Regions from separate parts of the Streptomyces sp. NPDC007205 genome, predicted to be linked through region 4. Evidence: riboswitches for the same ligand, from Rfam matches in the RefSeq annotation. Region 4 holds a riboswitch; each other region holds the start of a gene.

Region 1 (5,026 bases), on a different contig from region 4:
ACCTGCCGGGCGTCGAAACGGGCCAGCGCGAGGCCGTAGAGCACCAGCCCCAGCCAGAACAGCACCAGTGCGATGTGCGAGAGCCACGCCGTGCGCTCGGCCGCGGCCAGCGTCGCGGCCAGTACGACGAGCCCCTGTGTGGCCACACAACACAGGAACACCGCTCCCGGCATGCGCCGCCTCCAGTGCCGGACGACCAGCACCAGCAGCACCGGCCAGAGCAGTGCCGCGAGCGCCAGCAGCGCCTCGGCCACGGCCTGCCGGCCCGGCGCCGAGATGCGGGTGCCGAGCACGGTGGTCGCGGCGACGGCGGTGAGCGCGCCGGGACTCTCCGCCTCGGCCACCCAGCGCTGCCGTTCGCAGAGCAGCCGCAGGACGAAGTCGGCGGCCAGCACCGACCAGCCGACGCCGGTCATCGCGAGCGTCACCCGGGAGAGCGCCTCGGCGCCGGTCAGATGCAGCCCCACCGACAGGATGCCGGTCGCCATCACGGCGGCTCCGGCCGCGGGAGGCCGCTCCGCCCACCACGTACGCAGACCTGAGATGCCGGGCATGCGCCCGATGCTAGGGAGCCGCACGGTCCCCGCCGGGGAAGGGCACGCGCGCGTGGAGGGCGAAAACGCCGGTACGCGCGTGTGGGGCGAGGACAGCCGGCCCGGTCAGCCTGGCCGGACCACGCTGTGGATGATCGACTCCCCGCCGTAGTAGATCGACTCCTCACGGACGTACGCGCCCGGCTTCGGGGCGTGGATCATCATGCCGTTGCCTATGTAGACGCCGACGTGGCTGATGTCGTCGTAGAAGAAGACCAGGTCGCCCGGCCGCGCATTGGCCAGCGACACCGTGGTGCCCGCATCGACCTGGTCGTACGTGGTGCGCGGAAGGGTGACTCCGGCCGCCCTCCAGGCGCCCTGGGTGAGGCCCGAGCAGTCGTAGGAGTCCGGCCCGGTGGCGCCCCACACATACGGCTTGCCGATCTGCGCGCGGGCGAAGGCGATCGCCTTCTCGGCCTTCGTGTCGTACGAACTGGATGTCGTGGACCCGGTCGAGCCGGAGCCCGTCGAACCGGATCCGGACGACGAGGACGGCGACGAGGACGAGGCGGCTTGCTGCCGGGCTGCCTGCCGCTTCGCCAGCTCGGCCGCCTTGCGTGCCGCCTCCTGCTGCTTCTCCCGCTCGACGGCGGCCAGCCGCGCCTTCTCCTGGGCCGTCAGCTGCGACAGCAGCTCGCGCGCGGAGGCGAGCTTCTTCTGGACGGTGGCCTTGGCGGTCTGCAGGTCGTGCTGCGAGTCGGTCAGCGACTGAAGGCTCTCCGCGGCCTCCCGCCGTTTCTTCATGGTCGCGGCCTGCTCGCCGATGTAGTCGTCGACCGCGCTCTTCTCCCGCGAGGTCAGCCGGTTCATCAGCTGGCTCTGGTCGAAGTAGTCCTGCGGGCTGTCCGCGAGCAGGAAGGTGGTCGTGCCGGGAGAGGCGGCGCCGGTGCGGTACTGGGCCGCGGCGAAGGAGCCCAGCTCCTCGCGGGCCTTGTTGAGGCGTTCGGTGCGCCGGGCGACATCGTCGCGCAGGGCGTCGGCCCGGCCCCGCTGCTTTCCTGTCCGCTCCTTGGCCGCGTTGTACTTCTCGGTCGCCGACTCCGCCTGGCGGTAGAGGTCGTCGACCTTCTTCTCGACCTCCTCCAGGCTCGGCTTGGTGCGATCGGTGCTCGGGACGGCCTCTGCGGTCTGCGAGAGCACGGCCATGGAGGTGAGGGCGGCGGTGGCGAGGGCGGGGGTGCGGAGGCCCGTCCCGATGGTTCCGCCGGGACGCGTCTTGCGGTGCGACGCCAAGGGAGGCGACTCCTTCCAGTGAGCCGCCTACCGGGTTAGCTGTCGGGTTCGGGCGGGGGTTCGGAAGGGTTGCCCTACGGCCTCGTCCCGGGCGGGAGTCGGCCGATTCACCCCAGGATCGGTGGGTCCCCGGCTCCGGGCGCCGTGCGGGCGCGCCGGACTCGGCGGAGGCCGCGCACGCGGCCTGACGGCAACCTAGCCAACTGGTGTGACTAGTGTGAAGGTTGGTGCGTGATATGTCCGATACATTTTCGTGATCTGACCTCCGTATCACGTTCACGTCATCGGACGATTCCGCAGCGTAAGGGCGGTGTCCTCGGACGTCGCCGCTCCGCCCGCGGGCCCGACTTCTCGGGACGGCGACCGGTTGTCGGTGGGGCGCCCTAGACTCGTAGAGCGATGAGCAGCCTCTTTGACGACAGCTTCCTGGCGGACCTCCAGCCCCCTCGCGGGCGCGAGGAGGAGCCCCCGCCGCCGCCCGAGGACGATCACGGTCCGGAGCCGCTTCCGGACGATCTGTTCGGCGGGAAGTTCGACGCGCCACCGGACCGGGACGCCTACTACCGCGACGGCGCCCCCCGCCCCGCGCTCGACGCGGCGGCCCTCCTGGAAGGGCTGAACGACAACCAGCGCGCCGCGGTCGTGCACGCCGGCTCCCCGCTGCTCATCGTCGCCGGCGCCGGCTCCGGCAAGACCCGTGTGCTCACCCACCGCATCGCCCACCTCCTCGCCGAGCGGCACGTACACCCGGGCCAGATCCTCGCGATCACCTTCACCAACAAGGCCGCGGGCGAGATGAAGGAGCGCGTCGAGCAGCTCGTCGGCCCACGCGCGAACGCGATGTGGGTGATGACCTTCCACAGCGCGTGCGTGCGCATCCTGCGCCGGGAGAGCAAGAAGCTCGGCTTCACGTCGTCGTTCTCGATCTACGACGCCGCGGACTCGAAGCGCCTGATGGCCCTGGTCTGCCGTGACCTGGACCTCGACCCCAAGCGCTTCCCGCCGAAGTCCTTCAGCGCCAAGATCAGCAACCTGAAGAACGAGCTGATCGACGAGGAGGACTTCGCCGCCCAGGCCACCGACGGCTTCGAGAAGACCCTCGCCCAGGCCTACGCCCTGTACCAGTCGCGGCTGCGCGAGGCGAACGCCCTCGACTTCGACGACCTGATCATGGCGACGGTCAACCTGCTGCGCGCCTTCCCGGACGTGGCCGAGCACTACCGCCGCCGCTTCCGGCACGTCCTGGTCGACGAGTACCAGGACACCAACCACGCCCAGTACGCGCTGGTACGGGAACTCGTCGGCACCGGGGAACACGATGAGGACACCCCGCCCGGCGAGTACGACATCCCGCCCGCCGAACTGTGCGTGGTGGGTGACGCGGACCAGTCGATCTACGCCTTCCGGGGTGCGACGATCCGCAACATCCTCCAGTTCGAGGAGGACTACCCGGACGCGACGACGATCCTGCTGGAACAGAACTACCGCTCCACGCAGACCATCCTGTCCGCCGCCAACGCGGTCATCGAGCGCAACGAGTCCCGCCGCCCGAAGAACCTGTGGACCAACGCCGGCCAGGGCGCGCGGATCACCGGCTACGTCGCCGACACCGAGCACGACGAGGCGCAGTTCGTCGCCGAGGAGATAGACCGCCTGGTGGACGCGGGGGATGCCAAGGCCGGCGACGTCGCCGTCTTCTACCGCACCAACGCCCAGTCCCGAGTCTTCGAAGAGGTCTTCATCCGTGTCGGCCTGCCCTACAAGGTCGTCGGCGGTGTCCGCTTCTACGAGCGCAAGGAGGTCCGGGACGTCCTCGCCTACCTGCGTGTCCTCGCCAACCCCGAGGACTCGGTGCCGCTGCGCCGCATCCTCAACGTCCCCAAGCGCGGCATCGGCGACCGCGCGGAGGCGATGATCGACGCGCTCTCCCAGCGCGAGAAGATCAGCTTCCCGCAGGCGCTGAAGCGTGTGGACGAGGCGTACGGCATGGCCGCGCGCTCCACCAACGCGGTCAGGCGGTTCAACACGCTGATGGAGGACCTGCGCACGATCGCCGAGTCCGGCGCCGGACCGGCCACCGTCCTGGAGGCGGTCCTCGAACGCACCGGGTATCTCGCCGAGTTGCAGGCCTCCACCGATCCGCAGGACGAGACCCGTATCGAGAACCTCCAGGAACTCGCGGCCGTGGCCCTGGAGTTCGAGCAGGAGCGCGGCGAGGGCGAACCGGTGGGGCTGGCCGATTTCCTGGAGCAGGTCGCCCTGGTCGCCGACTCCGACCAGATCCCCGACGAGGAGGACGGCGGCGGTGTCATCACCCTGATGACCCTGCACACCGCCAAGGGCCTGGAGTTCCCGGTCGTCTTCCTGACGGGCATGGAGGACGGCGTCTTCCCGCACATGCGCGCCCTCGGCCAGACCAAGGAGCTGGAGGAGGAGCGGCGTCTGGCGTACGTCGGCATCACGCGTGCGCGGGAGCGTCTCTACCTCACGCGGTCGGCGATGCGCAGCGCCTGGGGCCAGCCGTCGTACAACCCGCCCTCCCGTTTCCTGGAGGAGATCCCGCCCGCCCATGTCGAGTGGAAGCGGACGGGAGCGACGGCACCGGCGTCCTCCGGCCCGGCCTCCGGGATCGCTGCCTCGCTGTCCTCGACCCGCTCGCGTTCCTCGGCGTCGGGCGCGTCCGGCTTCGCCACGCGGCGCACGGCGGAGAAGCCGGTGGTGGCGCTGGCCGTGGGGGACCGGGTCACGCACGACCAGTTCGGGCTCGGCACGGTCGTCGGTGTGAAGGGCACGGGCGCGAACGCGGAGGCGACGATCGACTTCGGCGACGCCAAGCCGAAGCGGCTGCTGCTGCGGTACGCGCCGGTGGAGAAGCTGTAAGAGCGGAAGGGCCCTCGCCGTGCGGCGAGGGCCCACTGGATGCTCAGGTCGGATCGAGTCCGTGGCTCCTCAGCCACGGCAGCGGGTCTATGGCATCCCCGCCCGCAGGCCGTACCTCGAAGTGCAGGTGCGGACCGGTGGAGTTGCCGGAGTTGCCGGAGTAGGCGATCGGCTGGCCGGCCTTGACGGTCGTACCGGAATCGACGCGGTAGCCGGAGAGGTGGCAGTACCAGGTCTCCGTGCCGTCCTTCGCCGTCACGATCATCATGTTCCCGTAGGCGCTGTTCCACTTCGTGGAGACGACGCCGTCGGTGGCGGCC
Region 2 (5,026 bases), on a different contig from region 4:
CGATCTGCTCCTCGGTGGGCGGGTCGGCGACCTCGCCGCCCCGCACCAGATGACGTTCCGTCATCCGCACGCAGCCGACGTCCACCGACCGCGCCGCCCGGACGTGGTCGTCACCGACGACGAACTCGGTGGAGCCGCCGCCGATGTCCACGACGAGATAGGGCCGGGTGAGGTCCTGCCGCCCCGTCAGTTCCCTGGTCGCGCCGGTGAAGGAGAACTCGGCCTCCTGGTCGCCGGTGATGACCTCCGGCTCGACCCCGAGGATGTCCAGCACGCCGCGCACGAAGTCGTCCCGGTTCTCGGCGTCGCGGGAGGCGGAGGTGGCCACGAAGCGCAGGCGCTCGGCACCGTGCTCCTTGATCACGGCCGCGTACTCACGGCAGGCCGCGAACGTGCGCTCCAGCGCCTCGGGGGCGAGCCGGCCGGTGCGGTCGACGCCCTGGCCGAGCCGCACGATCGTCATGCGGCGGTCCAGTTCGACGAGTTCGCCGGTCCGGGGATGCACATCGGCGACCAGCAGACGGATGGAGTTCGTACCGCAGTCGACGGCGGCGACGCGCGTCACTTCCGGTCCCCCTCGGTGTGTTCGAGCGTCACACAGGCACCCTTGCTCCACCACTGAGGCAGCATGGCGAGCGCCTCGTCGCCGAGCGGGTTCACGCCGGGGCCGGCGGCCAGCGAGTGGGCCACCAGGACGTGCAGGCACTTGACCCGGTCCGGCATGCCGCCCGCGCTCGGGAAGCCCTTCAGCTCGTCGATCCGGTCCCGGCGCCGGATGTAGTCCTCGTGCGCGGCCCGGTAGGCGGCGGCCAGCTCGGGGTCCGTCTGCAGCCGCTCGGTCATCTCCTTCATCACGCCGTTCGCCTCCAGCGTGCCGATGGCGGAGGACGCCTTCGGGCACGTGAGGTAGTACAGCGTCGGGAAGGGCGTGCCGTCGGGCAGCCGCGGCGCGGTCTCCACGACGTCCGGCTGACCGCACGGGCAGCGGTGCGCGATGGCCCGCAGGCCCCGCGGCGGGCGGCCGAGCTGCTGCTTGAAGGCCTCGACGTCCGCGTCGGTGGGGTCGGTGCGCGGAGTGGGCGGCGGGGGCGATTCCATGACTGCTCTTCGAAGCTTTCTGTCGGTTACGGCCGAAGGCCGGCGTTACTGCTCACTGGTCGGAGGCGTCGGACTTGTCGACGCCGTCCCAGACGTTCGCGTACCAGGGCCGGTGGGCGGCCCCGAGGTCGCCACGGGACTGCTGGGCCGCGCCCGGGTCGACGACCACGTACCCGGTCTCGCCGGGCTTCACATAGTGCAGCCGGCGCCGGATCTGCTGCTCGGCGTAGGAGTCGTCCTGCCAGCGTGCCTTGAGGTCGCGCAGCTGCTCGACCCGCTTGCGGGCCTGCTCCTGCTGCCGCTGGAGGTCGGCGATCTCCGCGCGCTGGGAGACGTACTGCCGCATCGGGTAGGCGAGCGCGACGATCATCGAGCACAGCACCAGCGCGAGCAGCGCCGCCCGGCCGGTGAGCCGGGAGCGGCGGGCCTGCCGTTTGGTCTGGGAGCGGTAGACCCGGGCCGCCGTCTGCTCGCCGAGCAGCCGCAGCCTGGTCGCGGTGGAGAAACGGTCCCGGTCCCTCACGGCCATGTGGCTCTCCCGCCTCCCCTTGCCCTGCGCTTCACACGTGCGTACGTCCCCGGACACGGTACGGGACCGGGTCCGGGGACGTACGTATGACTGGCTAAGACTTAGCCCAGGTTGCGTCAGCCCTTGAAGCGCGGGAACGCGCTGCGGCCCGCGTACACCGCGGCGTCGTCGAGGATCTCCTCGATGCGGAGCAGCTGGTTGTACTTGGCGACGCGCTCGGAGCGGGCCGGGGCGCCGGTCTTGATCTGGCCGCAGTTGGTGGCGACGGCCAGGTCGGCGATGGTGACGTCCTCGGTCTCGCCGGAGCGGTGGGACATCATGCACTTGAAGCCGCTGCGCTGGGCCAGCTCGACGGCGTCCAGGGTCTCGGTCAGCGAGCCGATCTGGTTCACCTTGACGAGCAGGGCGTTGGCGGTGCCCTCCTCGATGCCGCGGGCCAGGCGCTCGGGGTTGGTGACGAACAGGTCGTCGCCGACCAGCTGGACCTTGTCGCCCAGACGGTCGGTGATGACCTTCCAGCCGGCCCAGTCGTCCTCGAACAGCGGGTCCTCGATGGAGACGAGCGGGTAGGCCGCCACGAGCTCCTCGTAGTACTCCGTCATCTCGGCGGCGGAGCGCTCCTTGCCCTCGAAGAGGTACTTGCCGTCCTTGTAGAACTCGGAGGCGGCCACGTCGAGCGCGAGGGCGATCTGCTCGCCGGGCGCGTAACCGGCTTCCTTGATCGCTTCGAGGATGAGGTCGAGGGCCTCGCGGTTGGAGCCGAGGTTCGGGGCGAAGCCGCCCTCGTCGCCGAGGCCGGTGGACAGGCCCTTGTTCTTCAGGACCTTCTTGAGGGTGTGGTACACCTCGGTGCCCCAGCGCAGGGCCTCGGAGAAGGACTCCGCGCCGATCGGGGCGATCATGAACTCCTGGATGTCCACGTTGGAGTCCGCGTGCGAGCCGCCGTTGAGGATGTTCATCATCGGCACCGGCAGCAGGTGCGCGTTCGGGCCGCCGAGGTAGCGGAAGAGGGGGAGGTCGGACGCCTCGGAGGCGGCGTGGGCGACGGCGAGGGAGACGCCGAGGATGGCGTTGGCGCCGAGGGAGCCCTTGTTGTCGGTGGCGTCCAGGTCGAACATGGCCTGGTCGATCAGGCGCTGCTCGGTGGCGTCGTAGCCGACCAGCTCCGGGCCGATCTGCTCGATGACGGCGAGGACAGCCTTCTCGACGCCCTTGCCCTGGTAACGGTTGGGGTCACCGTCGCGCAGCTCGATGGCCTCGAAGGCGCCGGTCGAGGCGCCGGACGGGACGGCGGCACGACCCGTGCTGCCGTCGTCGAGGCCGACCTCGACCTCGACCGTGGGGTTGCCTCGGGAGTCCAGGATTTCCCGGGCTACGACGACGTCGATGGACGGCACGAGCATCTCCTTCTTGGATGTGACGCTGGAAGTGCGGGGCTTGCTGCCTTACGGCTGTGCCTTGCGACTAGAGCCTAACCGTCTCCGGGGGATCGGCCACCGACCGACCGCCCCGTGGACGGGGAGGGGCACACAGACGGTACCCATTGTTCATGGGCGGAACAAAGGGTGGGTGCAGGGGGCACGTAGAAAAGGCGGGGCACGCAGAAACGGCGGGGCACACCGAAGAGGCGGGGCACACCGAAGAGGCGGGGGGCGCACAGAAAAGACCCCGCCCCGGCGCGTACGGGGGAACACGCGCCGGGGCGGGGAGCCCGTGGGGACGGGGGCGGACCCGAGGACTGCCGCCGCTTACTTCAGGTGCAGCTGCTGGCCCGGGTAGATGAGGTTCGCGTCCTCGACGATGTCCTTGTTCAGCTCGAAGAGCTTCTGCCAGCCGCCCTGGACGTGGTGCTCGACGGCGATGGAGCTGAGGGTGTCGCCCTTGACGACCTTGTACTCGCCGTCGCCCTTCTTGACCTTCTTGCCGGTCGGGGTGGTGACGGTCTTGCTCGCGGACGGAGCCGTGCGCTCGGCGGAGCGGGAGGCGGCCTGCTGGTCGGAGCGCGTGGTGGTGCTGGGCGCGGTGCTCTTCGACGAGGTGGTGTTCGAGGACGTGGTGTTCGAGGAGGTGCTGGGCGCAGAGCCGTTGTAGGCGGCGCCCGACAGGCCCGTGCCGCAGACCGGCCAGGCGCCCTTGCCCTGCGCGGCGAGGACCTTCTCGGCGACGGCTATCTGCTGCGCCTGGGTGGCCTGGTTGGCCTGCGGGGCATAGGCGGTGCCGCCGTACGCGGCCCAGGTGGAGGCGGAGAACTGCAGACCGCCGTAGTAGCCGTTGCCGGTGTTGATGGACCAGTTGCCGCCCGACTCGCACTGGGCGACCGCGTCCCACTCGGAGGCGGTGGCGGCGGAGGCGTTGCCGACCGCCATCAGCGGGGCGGCGACGGCGGCGCCGGTGACACCGGCGAGCGTGATGGCGCGGACGGCCTTGGACGGACGACGGTGCTTGCCCTTGCCGGAGAACAGCATGGATCAATCCCCTCACCGACGCCTGCGAGGTGAGCTGTCGGGTTCGGGCCGGTTGAGTTGCCCGGCCGCGCACTCGCTTTCGCGAGGCGCGGCTTCACCCCCAGCCGGTACCGGCGTGAACCGCCGGGCCCGGCACTTACCTTGGGTCCCCCGCTCCTGCCCACGGCGCTTGACGCGACGACTGTTCCCGGGCAACCGCTGGCAGGATTCGGCGTTGCGGCCGCCGGGGCTCGTGGTGACGAGCGGTCCTGACCGTAGACACGTGATCGAGGGAATTTCAAAGACGATCAGGGCTTCTGAGACTCATCCCACACTTTCACCGAATCGGACATCAGCGGCGAAAGGGGGCGTCAACTGCCGCTAGTTTCCGCCCTTTTCGGCACCGACTTCCAGGGTCTGACCGGCGGTGATGTGGTTCGGGTCGGCACCGATGACGCTCTTGTTCCCGTCGTAGAGCGCATGCCACCCGCCGGCGACGCCCAGGGAGTCGGCGATGGAGGCCAGGGTGTCCCCCTCACGCACGGTGTAGGCGTCCGTCGCGCGGCCGGCGTGACGGCCGGAAGAGGGGGCATTCTGACCGTTTGTCACGCTTTCGTCCGCACTGCCGCCCCGGTGGCGTCCGCCGCTGCCGAGCGCGCCGGTGTCGACCAGGCTCCAAGAACCGGCGGACTGCTGGTAATTGTCCGATTCGTCGGTACCGGGGGTTGCCGTCGGTGAGCTGCCATCGCCCTGCGAGCCGCCACCGTCGGAGGAACCGGTCTTGTCGGGCTTGTCGGACTTGGGGGTACCGGTTCCAGCGGAGCCCCCGGGCGCCTCCGGGGTCTTCGTGGCGTGGTGGCTCTGGTGCGGAGACGGCGTGGCGCCCGAGTCCGACGGGGAGCCGGAGGCAGCCGGACCCGAGGAGGCCGAGCCGGAGGAATCCGAACCGGAGGCC
Region 3 (5,026 bases), on a different contig from region 4:
CCTGCTCGTAGAAGCTGACCAGGCGGTCGGCGTCATCAATGGTGATGGGCCGGATGCGGGCGGTTCCCCCGTCGCGCAGCACCACGTCCGCCTCCCAGTGGGCGGGGTACTGGTGCCGGTCCTGCCGGTCCGCCGAGGTCTGCATGGGCCCCAGAGTACGGCTCGCGTACGACAACGGCGCGGGGCAGTCTGTGGAGGACGACGACTCGGACCGAGGCCGCGGTCCGACGACACGCCGGGGCAGGCCGAAGGCCCGCTCCGGGCACGCTTCACGATATGGGAAACTGGTCTAGACAACCCTGAAGACTGAAGGGCAGCAACACATGGCTGAGCGCCGCGTCAACGTCGGCTGGGCCGAGGGCCTCCACGCCCGCCCCGCCTCCATCTTCGTCCGAGCCGCCACGGCCGCAGGCGTCCCGGTGACGATCGCCAAGGCTGACGGCACCCCCGTCAACGCGGCCTCCATGCTGGCTGTCCTGGGCCTGGGCGCCCAGGGCGGCGAGGAGATCGTCCTCGCCTCCGACGCCGAGGGCGCGGACGCCGCCCTGGACCGTCTGGCCAAGCTGGTCTCCGAGGGCCTGGAAGAGCTGCCCGAGACCGTCTGAGCAAGGCGCGGGAGCCGCGCCGCCCATTCCGGGTGGCGCGGCTTCCGCGTTTTCCGGACCGTGAATTCAGGGCGCATGATAAAAGGGCGTCGGAAATTCACTCCCGACGAATAGACCCTTCTTTGTATACGGCGCCCGTGTTAATGCCGAAGACTCGACATGTTTACGGCGTGTTGCGAAGTCCTCACACGATCGGCGGACCCGGGAAAACGCAGCCGGTGCGCGGCCGTCGCCCGCTCGGTGTGCAGCGCCGTGACCGCCCGCGCACGCTCGCCGTCGCCGCGCGCCACCGCGTCGACGATGGCGCCGTGTTCCGCCCAGGCCTCCACCGGGCTCGGCGGCGCCTCCACCGCGTACATCCAGGCGATCTTGTGCCGCAGCTGGCCGAGCATCGCGGTCAGCGAGGGGCTGCCACAGGCCTGGGCGAGCGTTTCGTGGAACCAGCCGCCCAGGGAGCGCAGATCGTCGCTGTGGCCCCGCCTGGCCCGCTCCTGACCGAGCCTGACCAGGCCGCGCAGCACCTTCAGGTGGGCCTCCGTGCGGCGCTGGGCGGCCCGGGCGGCCCCGAGCGGCTCCAGGAGCTTGCGCATCTCCAGCAGGTCGGCGGCCTCCTGCTCGGTCGGTTCGGCCACGCATGCGCCCGCGTGCCGGCGGGTCACCACGAAGCCCTCGGCCTCCAGGGTGCGCAGGGCCTCGCGGACGGGGACCCGTGAGACGCCGTAGCGGCGGGCCAGGACTTCCTCGGTGAGGCGGCCGCCGCGCTCGTGGACACCGGCGACGATGTCGTCCCGGATCGCCGTACACACCGAGTGCGCCGGAATACGCATGACCGACCTCCGTCTAATCCCCGTGAAACGTCGACGATGGACGCGTGTTCCGTGACTCTATTCCAATGCGTCGGACATTCCGACGGCGGGCCGGAATCCATGGATATTTTTTGGTCAGCGGATCCGGTGGGCGCCCCGGAAATCAGCGAAAGCCCCGGCCGGTGCGGGCCGGGGCTGCGCGGGGGGAGGCAGGGTCGTCAGACGTTCACGCCGTGCTTGCGGAGGTAGGCGACGGGGTCGACGTCCGAGCCGTAGTCGGGGGTCGTACGGGCCTCGAAGTGGAGGTGCGGACCGGTGACGTTGCCGGTCGCGCCGGACAGGCCGATCTGCTGGCCCGGGGTGACCTGCCGGCCCACCGTGACGCCGATCGACGACAGATGGCCGTACTGGGTGTACATGCCGTCGGCCATCCTGATCACGATCTCGTTGCCGTACGCGCCGCCCCACCCGGTGGAGACGACGGTGCCCGTGCCGACCGCGTGAACGGGCGTGCCGCTGGCCGCGTGGAAGTCGATGCCCGTGTGGTGGCCGGAGGACCACAGGGAGCTGCCGGCCTGGTAGCCGGTGGAGACGTAGGAGTTCGCTATCGGGACCACGAAGGCGTTCAGCTGCTTGCGCTCGGCCTCCCTGGCGGCGCGCGCCCTGGCCTCGCGGATCTCCTGGGCCCTCTTGGCCGCTGCCTGCTCGGCCGCCTTCTGGTTGGCGGCCTGCTGCTGGGCGGCGGCCTGTGCGTCGATCTGCTCGGCGATGTCGTCGCCGACGCTGATCACCGGGGTGAGGCCGGTCTGCTCGGCGGTGTTCTCGGCGGCCGTCGCCGGGGACGCCGCGAGGGTGCCGATGACGCCGGTGGTGGTGAGGGCCGCGATGCCGGCCGCCTGAGCGGTGGTGCGCTTGACCCGGCCGGGCTTGCGGTGCTTCCCGGTGGCGCACATGAACGCCATGAAGTGGCTGGTCCTTTCCTTCCCTCTCGCCTACCGGGTTAGCTGACGGGTTCGGAGCAGGAAGGTCTCCTACGGACCCCCTCGCTCACGCGTGGGCGTCCGATTCACCCCAGGGACTTGGGCCCCTCCAGCCGCGAAGGCGGCGACAGGAGGGTGGGTCCCCGGCTCCCCTGGCTCGCGCCGTACGGGGACTCGGCGATGGCTGTCCGGTGCCGCGGGTGCGGCGCACTGCCTGACGAACAGCCCGGACGACGCTACGGAAGGCGGCTTTCGAATCCCAAACGAATCCGGGCCTTTGTAGCGCATCCCACAGGGCAGACAGGCAACCTCCGCCTCAAATCGGGCATCTGGGGAAGGGAGTGGAAGAGCTGGGGCCCTGACGGTGTGTAGACCGTCAGGGCCCCACGCGTGCGTGCCGTTGTTACTCGGCCGCCACCACGGTCACTTCGCCGATGCCGAGCGCCTCGACCGGCGCCTTGATCTGGGCCGCGTCACCGACGAGGACGGTCACCAGGCGGTCCACCGGGAAGGCGTTCACGACGGCCGCCGTGGCCTCCACCGTGCCCGTCGCGGCCAGCTGCTGATACAGCGTCGCCTGGAAGTCGTCGGGCAGGTGCTGCTCGACCTGGTCGGCCAGCGTGCTCGCCACGGCCGCCGCGGTCTCGTACTTCAGCGGCGCCACCCCGACGAGGTTCTGCACGGCCACGTCCCGCTCGGCGTCGGTCAGGCCGTCCGCCGCGAGGGTCCGCAGCACCTTCCACAGGTCCTCCAGCGCGGGACCGGTGTTGGGGGTGTCCACGGAGCCGCTGATGGCGAGCATCGAGGCGCCCGTGCCGTCCGGTGCGGACCGCAGGACCTGTCCGAAGGCGCGCACCCCGTAGGTGTAGCCCTTCTCCTCGCGCAGGACGCGGTCCAGGCGGGAGGTGAGGGTGCCGCCGAGGCAGTAGGTGCCGAGCACCTGGGCGGGCCACACACGGTCGTGCCGGTCGGCGCCGACGCGGCCGATGAGCAGCTGGGTCTGGACGGCGCCGGGCCGGTCCACGATGACCACGCGGCCGGTGTCGTCCGCGGCCACCGGTGGCACGGGCCGCGGCTCGCCCGTGGTGCCCGTCCAGGCGCCCAGGGTGTCGCCGAGCAGCGCGTCCAGGTCGATGCCGGTGAGGTCGCCGACCACGACGGCCGTGGCCGTGGCGGGGCGTACGTACCGGTCGTAGAAGGCGCGTACGGCGGTGGCGTCGATCTTCTCGACGGTCTCCTCGGTGCCCTGGCGGGGACGCGACATGCGCGAGGTCGCCGGGAACAGCTCCTTGGAGAGTTCCTTGGCGGCCCGGCGGGAGGGGTTGGCCAGCTCGTGCGGGATCTCGTCCAGGCGGTTGCGGACCAGCCGCTCGACCTCGCTCTCGGCGAAGGCGGGCGCGCGCAGCGCGTCGGCGATCAGGCCAAGGCCCTTGGCCAGGCGGGAGGCGGGGACCTCCAGGCTGAGCCGGACGCCGGGGTGGTCGGCGTGCGCGTCGAGCGTGGCGCCCGCGCGCTCCAGCTCGGCGGCGAACTCCTCGGCGGAGTGCTTGTCGGTGCCCTCGGAGAAGGCCCGCGCCATGATCGTGGCAACGCCGTCCAGGCCGGCCGGCTCAGCGTCCAGGGGCGCGTCGAGCAGTACCTCGACGGCGACGACCTGCTGTCCGGGGCGGTGGCAGCGCAGCACGGTCAGGCCGTTGTCGAGCGCGGTGCGCTCGGGCGCCGGGAACGCCCAGGGCCGGGCCTCGCCGGGCTGCGGCTGGGGGTGGAACTCCATGGTGGCGAGCTCGGTCACTTGGCCGTCTCCTCGTTCTCGTTACCGGCCTCTACGGTCGCTTCCTGCTCCGGGTCCTCGGGGACGTCGGCGTCCGGGGCCTCCTCCGGGGCCTTCGGTTCGTAGACCAGGACCGCGCGGTTGTCGGGGCGCAGACGGGCCTTGGCGACCTCCTGGACCTCCTGAGGAGTCACTTCCAGGACGCGCTTGACGGCGGTGAGGGCGAGCTGCGGGTCGCCGAACAGGACGGCGTACCGGCACAGTTCGTCGGCGCGGCCGGAGACCGTGCCGAGCCGGTCGAGCCACTCGCGCTCCAGCTGGGCCTGGGCGCGCTCCATCTCCTCGGGCGTGGGGCCCTCCTCGGCGAACCGGGCCAGCTCCTCGTCGATGGCGGCCTCGATGACCGGCACCTCGACGTCACCGGAGGTCTTCACGTCCAGCCAGCCCATCGAGGGCGCGCCGGCCAGGCGCAGCAGGCCGAAGCCGGCCGCGACGGCCGTACGGTCGCGGCGCACCAGCCGGTTGTACAGGCGGGAGGACTCGCCGCCGCCGAGGACGGTCAGGGCGAGGTCGGCCGCGTCGCACGCGCGCGTGCCGTCGTGCGGGAGCCGGTAGGCGGCCATCAGGGCGCGCGCCGGAACCTCCTCGACGAGAACCTCGCGCTTCTGCTCGCCGATGACCTCCGGCAGGGAGCCGTCGCGCGGGGCGGGCTTGCCGTCGTGCGCGGTGATCGAGCCGAAGTACTTCTCGATCCAGGCGAGGGTCTGCTCGGAGTCGATGTCGCCGACCACGGAGAGCACTGCGTTGTTCGGCGCGTAGTAGGTGCGGAAGAACTGGCGGGCGTCCTCCAGGGTGGCCGCGTCC
Region 4 (5,026 bases):
AGCAAGGTGCTGTTGCGCCATGCCGACCTGTCCGACGACGAGTTGGCGGCGGTCGCGCGCGCGGTGGTGGGCTCACTGGCGACGGTCACCATGTCGGGGCCGGGAACCGTGGAGCTGCAGCCGTCCGGGGTGACCAAGGCGACCGGCCTCGCGCTGGCCGCCGAGCGGCTCGGGATCGCCGCAAGGGAGGCTCTGGCGTTCGGCGACATGCCGAACGACATCCCGATGTTCGACTGGGCCGGACACGGGGTCGCCATGGCCAACGCGCACCCCGAACTCAAGGCGGTGGCCGACGAGATCACCCTGTCGAACGAGGACGACGGCATCGCCGTCGTCCTCGAACGACTGTTTCCGGCCGGCTGACCGGCACCGACCGACTGACCGGCCTATCAGTAGGTGTCTGTCCTGCCGGTCCGCGGAGCTGTCAGTACGCGCCGAAGACGTTGTCGATCGACCCGTACCGCTTGGCCGCGTAGTTGCAGGCGGCGGTGATGTTCGCGACCGGGTCGTAGATGTTGAAGGACGTTCCGGCCACGTGGTACGCGTTGAACGTCGGGTCGATGACCTGGAGCAGGCCCTTGGACGGGATGCCCGCGGCGGCGTTGGAGTCCCACAGGTTGATGGCGCTGGGGTTGCCGGAGGACTCCCGCATGACGTTGCGGTAGATGCCGTTGTAGCTGCCGGGGATGCCCTTCTGGGCCATGATCGCGAGGGACTCGCGGATCCAGCCGTCGAGGGTGTTCGGGTAACCGGCGGGGGTGGTGGAGACCGTGGTGGCGGCCGGGGTCGCTGCGGAGGCGCTGGTCGCCCCGATGAGCGGCAGGGCGAGGACGGCGGCACCGGTGCCGGCGGCGGCGAGGGCGCGGACGAGGCGGTTGTTCCGGGTACGGCGGTGCTGAGCGGCAGCAGGCATGGGGAAGTTCCTCTCCGACGCCTGCGAGGTGAGCTGTCGGGTTCGGGCGGGGAGGTGCCCGGCCGTGCCCGGGAAGGCACGGCTTCACCCCAAGCCGTTCCGGTGCGACGTGTGCCGTCCGGTCCGGCGAGTTACCTGGGTCCCCCGCTCCTGCCATAGGAATGAGTCCGTGGATGGTTATGCGGGCGGTGGCAGGATTCGGCGTCCGCCCGACGGCCCGGAACGTATGCGAGAGCACATGTCGGGAACAAGTACCGGATTCACACAACGTCCTATTTGACCTTGATCTATGCCCTATGAGGTGCTTGATCCTTTGCGGTTGCCAAGCCTCAACTCGCCAGCGGGGCAAGGGGGCAAGGGGGGATCGGCGGGGGTGGGGTGCCGGTGGACGCCAGTGACTCAACTCACGAAATGACAAAGTACTTCAAGTCGGACATGGGGGATTCGAGTGGGTCGGCTGGATGGCGGAACCCGTGACCCGGCACCCGTCGTCGCCCTGGGGGCGCAGGCGTTGCTGCGCTCGCCTCTCGACTCGCCCCTTCAGTCATGACAAAGCGGACAGAGTTCTGTTAAGTCGATAAATATACGTTCATTTCACATGATCAAAAACATTCCGGTCCTGACCTGATACCTCCCAGGCTGGACCGGTGGGCGCTATCGGTGATCGAAAGAGGACCGGATACGCTGACGAGTGATGGCAGCGACCTATCGACAAACCGTGTAATCGCCAGCAGACACCAGCAGACAGGAGACCCCTCGTGACCGTCGTCGGGCCGTTCGGGCTGAGCGTGCGGGACCAGGCTCTGGAAGCCGATGTCCAGGCCGGATTGACGGCTGTCGAGGAAGGCTTGCTCGAGGCCACCAAGAGCGAGGTGCCGTTCATCACGGGGGCCGCGCAGCACCTCGTGCGGGCCGGCGGGAAGCGGTTCAGGCCGCTGCTCGTGATGCTCGCGGCCCAGTTCGGCGACCCCTATGCGCCGGGAGTCGTGCCGTCGGCCGTGGTCGTGGAGCTGACCCACCTGGCCACGCTGTACCACGACGACGTCATGGACGAGGCGGCCGTACGGCGTGGCGTGGACAGCGCCAACACGCGCTGGGGCAACTCGGTCGCGGTCCTCACCGGCGACTTCCTCTTCGCCCGGGCCTCCCAGATCCTTGCCGACCTCGGTCCCGAGGCCGTCCGGGTCCAGGCCCTCGCGTTCGAGCGGCTGGTCACGGGTCAGATCCTGGAGACCGCCGGTCCCTCCGACGGCCGCGACCCGGTCGAGCACTACCTGGACGTGCTCGGCGGCAAGACGGGCTCGCTGGTGGCGGTGTCGTGCCGGTTCGGCGCGATGATGTCCGGCGCCGACGAGACGGTCGTCGACGTGCTCACCCAGTACGGCGAGCGGCTCGGCGTCGCCTTCCAGCTCGCCGACGACGTCCTGGACATCGCCTCCGACTCGCACGAGTCCGGCAAGACCCCCGGCACCGACCTGCGCGAGGGCATTCCGACGCTCCCGGTGCTGCGGCTGCGCGAGCGGGCGGCCCGGCTGGCGCTGCCCGAGGACATCGCGCTGTGCCGGCTGCTGGACTCCGACCTCAGCGACGACGCCCGGCACGCCGAGGCGCTGGCCGCGCTGCGCGCCCACCCCGCGCTGGAGCAGGCCCGTCGGGACACCATCCGGTATGCGGAGGAGGCTCGCGCCGCGCTGGCGCCGCTGCGGGAGTGCGACGCCAAGGCGGCGCTGATGGAGCTGTGCGACGCGGTGGTGCACCGCGCCGGCTGACCCCGGCCGTCCGCGCGAGCCACGCCGCGCGGCAGCGACCGGCCGTACGGCCCCTGTGCGACCCGTACGGCCCAGCGGCACGGCCTGGTGCGATACCCAACCCGCAGACGTCCGTGCCCCCGTACGGCCCCCTCCGTTCCGGTGAGACCCCTACGGGTCGGGGGAGCCGCTGCCCCTACGTGTCATACCGCAGGCGTACACGGAGTTGGCTCCGTGGTCTGACGCTTCTTCATGGCCGATTTGGTGAGATGGACACCACGGACATCACCACTCCTCACCGATTCGGGTGAGAATGGCGGCTCTGGTGGACCAACGTGAGGACAGCCGCCGCCGACGACGGAGGTAAGGCACACATGGCACCGTACGAAACCGACGACGCGGTGGACGCCGCGCAGGAGGAAGCTCCGCGCGGCGGACGCCGCAAGGCCGCCCGCTACGCGGTCCCGGTCGCGGTGGTGGGGGTGGCGGCGGCCACGATCGGGCTGGTCCCGGCGCTCGCCGCCTCCGGTGACCCCGACCTGCCCAGGATCACCGCACAACAGCTCATCGAGAAGATCGCCAAGTCGGACGTGCAGCAGCTGTCCGGCACCGTGCGGACCAGCACCGACCTCGGCCTGCCCAACCTGGGCGGCCTGGAGAACAGCCTGGCCTCGGGGGCGGCCAGGGGCTCCGGCGGCGGCTCCTCCGCCGACCCGCAGTCCCGGCTCACCTCGCTGGTCTCCGGCACGCACACGCTGCGCGTCGCCGCGGACGGCCCGCAGAAGCAGAAGCTGTCGCTGCTGGAGAGCGGCTCCGAGTACAGCCTCATCCACAACGGCACGGACGTGTGGGGCTACGACAGCAGGAGCAACGAGGTCTACCACGGCACCTCGGCCGACTCCGGCAAAGACCACAGGGCCGAGCCCCCGGCCACCCCCAAGGACTTCGCCGACGAGGCGCTGAAGTCGGTGGACGACACCACGTCCGTCACCGTCGACGGCACCGAGCAGGTCGCCGGCCGTGACGCCTACAAGCTGCTGATCAAGCCCCGGCAGTCCGGCACCACGGTCGGCGCGATCAGCATCGCCGTCGACGCGAAGACGGGCATGCCGCTGAAGTTCACGCTGACCCCGAAGAGCGGCGGCGCCGCCGTCCTCGACGCGGGCTTCACGCAGGTCTCCTTCGCGAAGCCGGACGCCTCTACCTTCGCCTTCACCCCGCCCAAGGGCGCGAAGGTGACGGAGGGGAAGAAGGAGAAGAAGGAGCCCGCGGCGCGGCAGCACGCGCCGAAGCCGGGCGAGTTCGGCAAGGGCCTCGGCGGCACCGCCGTCCTCGGCAAGGGCTGGACGTCCATCGCCACCTTCGACACCGGCGCCAAGGGCGGCCTGCCGAACGGCTCCAAGGCCGGTGACCTCGGCGGCTTCCTCGGCTCGCTCGGCGACAAGGTCTCCGGCAAGTTCGGCAAGGGCACCGTCTTCTCCACCCGGCTGGTCAACGCCCTGATCACCGACAACGGCAAGGTCTACGTCGGCACGGTGACCAAGGACGCCCTGGTCAAGGCGGCGAACACGGGAAAGTAGCCCCTTTCGGGCACCACGAGCCGTGACTGCACGTTGACCCTTTCGGGGTCTTTGGGGACTTGGGGGTCGTGGGGTCTTCGAAGGGCAGGACGAATCGAGGGGGAGCCGATGGACGAACCGTCCGCCACGGAGCGGGAGACCGGGGAATCGGGGGACGCGGAGCGGCGTGCCCCGGCCCGGGCGGAGACAGACGTCATCGTCACCCGCGGCCTCACCAAGCGCTACCGCGGCGGACAGCTCGCCGTCGACCGCCTCGACCTGACCGTCCCGGCGGGCAGCGTCTTCGGCTTCCTCGGCCCGAACGGCTCCGGCAAGACCACCACCATCCGCATGCTGATGGGTCTGATCGAGCCGACGGCGGGCACGGCCCGCGTGCTGGGCCGCCCGATGCCCCGGGCGGCCCGTGCCGTCCTCCCGCAGGTCGGCGCGCTCATCGAGGGCCCCGCCCTGTACGGCTTCCTCTCCGGCCGGGAGAACCTGCTGCGCTACGACGCCGCCGACCCGACCGCCGACCCTCGCACCCGGCGCGCCCGCGTCGCCGCCGCCCTGGACCGGGTGGGCCTCACGGCGGCCGCGGGCAAGAAGGCGAAGGCGTACTCGCTCGGCATGAAACAGCGCCTCGGCCTGGCTGCAGCGCTGCTCCAGTCACGCCGGCTGCTGGTCCTGGACGAGCCCACCAACGGCCTGGATCCGCAGGGCATGCGCGAGATCCGCACCCTGATCCGGGAGCTGGCCGCCGACGGCACGACCGTCTTCCTCTCCTCCCACCTTCTGGACGAGATCGA

The links. Region 4 has a riboswitch for cyclic di-AMP ahead of ABZ624_RS26945 (transglycosylase SLT domain-containing protein). Riboswitches for the same ligand answer to the same signal wherever they lie in the genome.
Region 1: another riboswitch for cyclic di-AMP. It lies ahead of ABZ624_RS00345 (NlpC/P60 family protein); the one in region 4 lies ahead of ABZ624_RS26945 (transglycosylase SLT domain-containing protein).
Region 2: another riboswitch for cyclic di-AMP. It lies ahead of ABZ624_RS27525 (transglycosylase family protein); the one in region 4 lies ahead of ABZ624_RS26945 (transglycosylase SLT domain-containing protein).
Region 3: another riboswitch for cyclic di-AMP. It lies ahead of ABZ624_RS26300 (M23 family metallopeptidase); the one in region 4 lies ahead of ABZ624_RS26945 (transglycosylase SLT domain-containing protein).

The regions. Positions count from the first base shown of each region.
Region 1 is NZ_JBEYEW010000001.1:74,358-79,383, forward strand. Features, by position in the region: gene ABZ624_RS00340 (tellurite resistance/C4-dicarboxylate transporter family protein) at 1-554, opposite strand, end outside; gene ABZ624_RS00345 (NlpC/P60 family protein) at 660-1,826, opposite strand; cyclic di-AMP (ydaO/yuaA leader) riboswitch at 1,834-2,003, opposite strand; gene pcrA (DNA helicase PcrA) at 2,226-4,706, shown strand; gene ABZ624_RS00355 (M23 family metallopeptidase) at 4,750-5,026, opposite strand, start outside.
Region 2 is NZ_JBEYEW010000019.1:44,847-49,872, reverse strand. Features, by position in the region: gene ABZ624_RS27545 (Ppx/GppA phosphatase family protein) at 1-565, opposite strand, end outside; gene ABZ624_RS27540 (DUF501 domain-containing protein) at 562-1,098, opposite strand; gene ABZ624_RS27535 (septum formation initiator family protein) at 1,151-1,627, opposite strand; gene eno (phosphopyruvate hydratase) at 1,744-3,030, opposite strand; gene ABZ624_RS27525 (transglycosylase family protein) at 3,376-4,092, opposite strand; cyclic di-AMP (ydaO/yuaA leader) riboswitch at 4,097-4,270, opposite strand; gene ABZ624_RS27520 (transglycosylase family protein) at 4,453-5,026, opposite strand, start outside.
Region 3 is NZ_JBEYEW010000017.1:119,983-125,008, forward strand. Features, by position in the region: gene ABZ624_RS26285 (GNAT family N-acetyltransferase) at 1-145, opposite strand, end outside; gene ABZ624_RS26290 (HPr family phosphocarrier protein) at 324-605, shown strand; gene ABZ624_RS26295 (GntR family transcriptional regulator) at 746-1,432, opposite strand; gene ABZ624_RS26300 (M23 family metallopeptidase) at 1,630-2,373, opposite strand; cyclic di-AMP (ydaO/yuaA leader) riboswitch at 2,386-2,581, opposite strand; gene ABZ624_RS26305 (pitrilysin family protein) at 2,795-4,183, opposite strand; gene ABZ624_RS26310 (pitrilysin family protein) at 4,180-5,026, opposite strand, start outside.
Region 4 is NZ_JBEYEW010000018.1:78,454-83,479, reverse strand. Features, by position in the region: gene ABZ624_RS26950 (HAD family hydrolase) at 1-363, shown strand, start outside; gene ABZ624_RS26945 (transglycosylase SLT domain-containing protein) at 425-913, opposite strand; cyclic di-AMP (ydaO/yuaA leader) riboswitch at 919-1,091, opposite strand; gene ABZ624_RS26940 (polyprenyl synthetase family protein) at 1,672-2,682, shown strand; gene ABZ624_RS26935 (DUF2092 domain-containing protein) at 3,036-4,241, shown strand; gene ABZ624_RS26930 (ABC transporter ATP-binding protein) at 4,350-5,026, shown strand, end outside.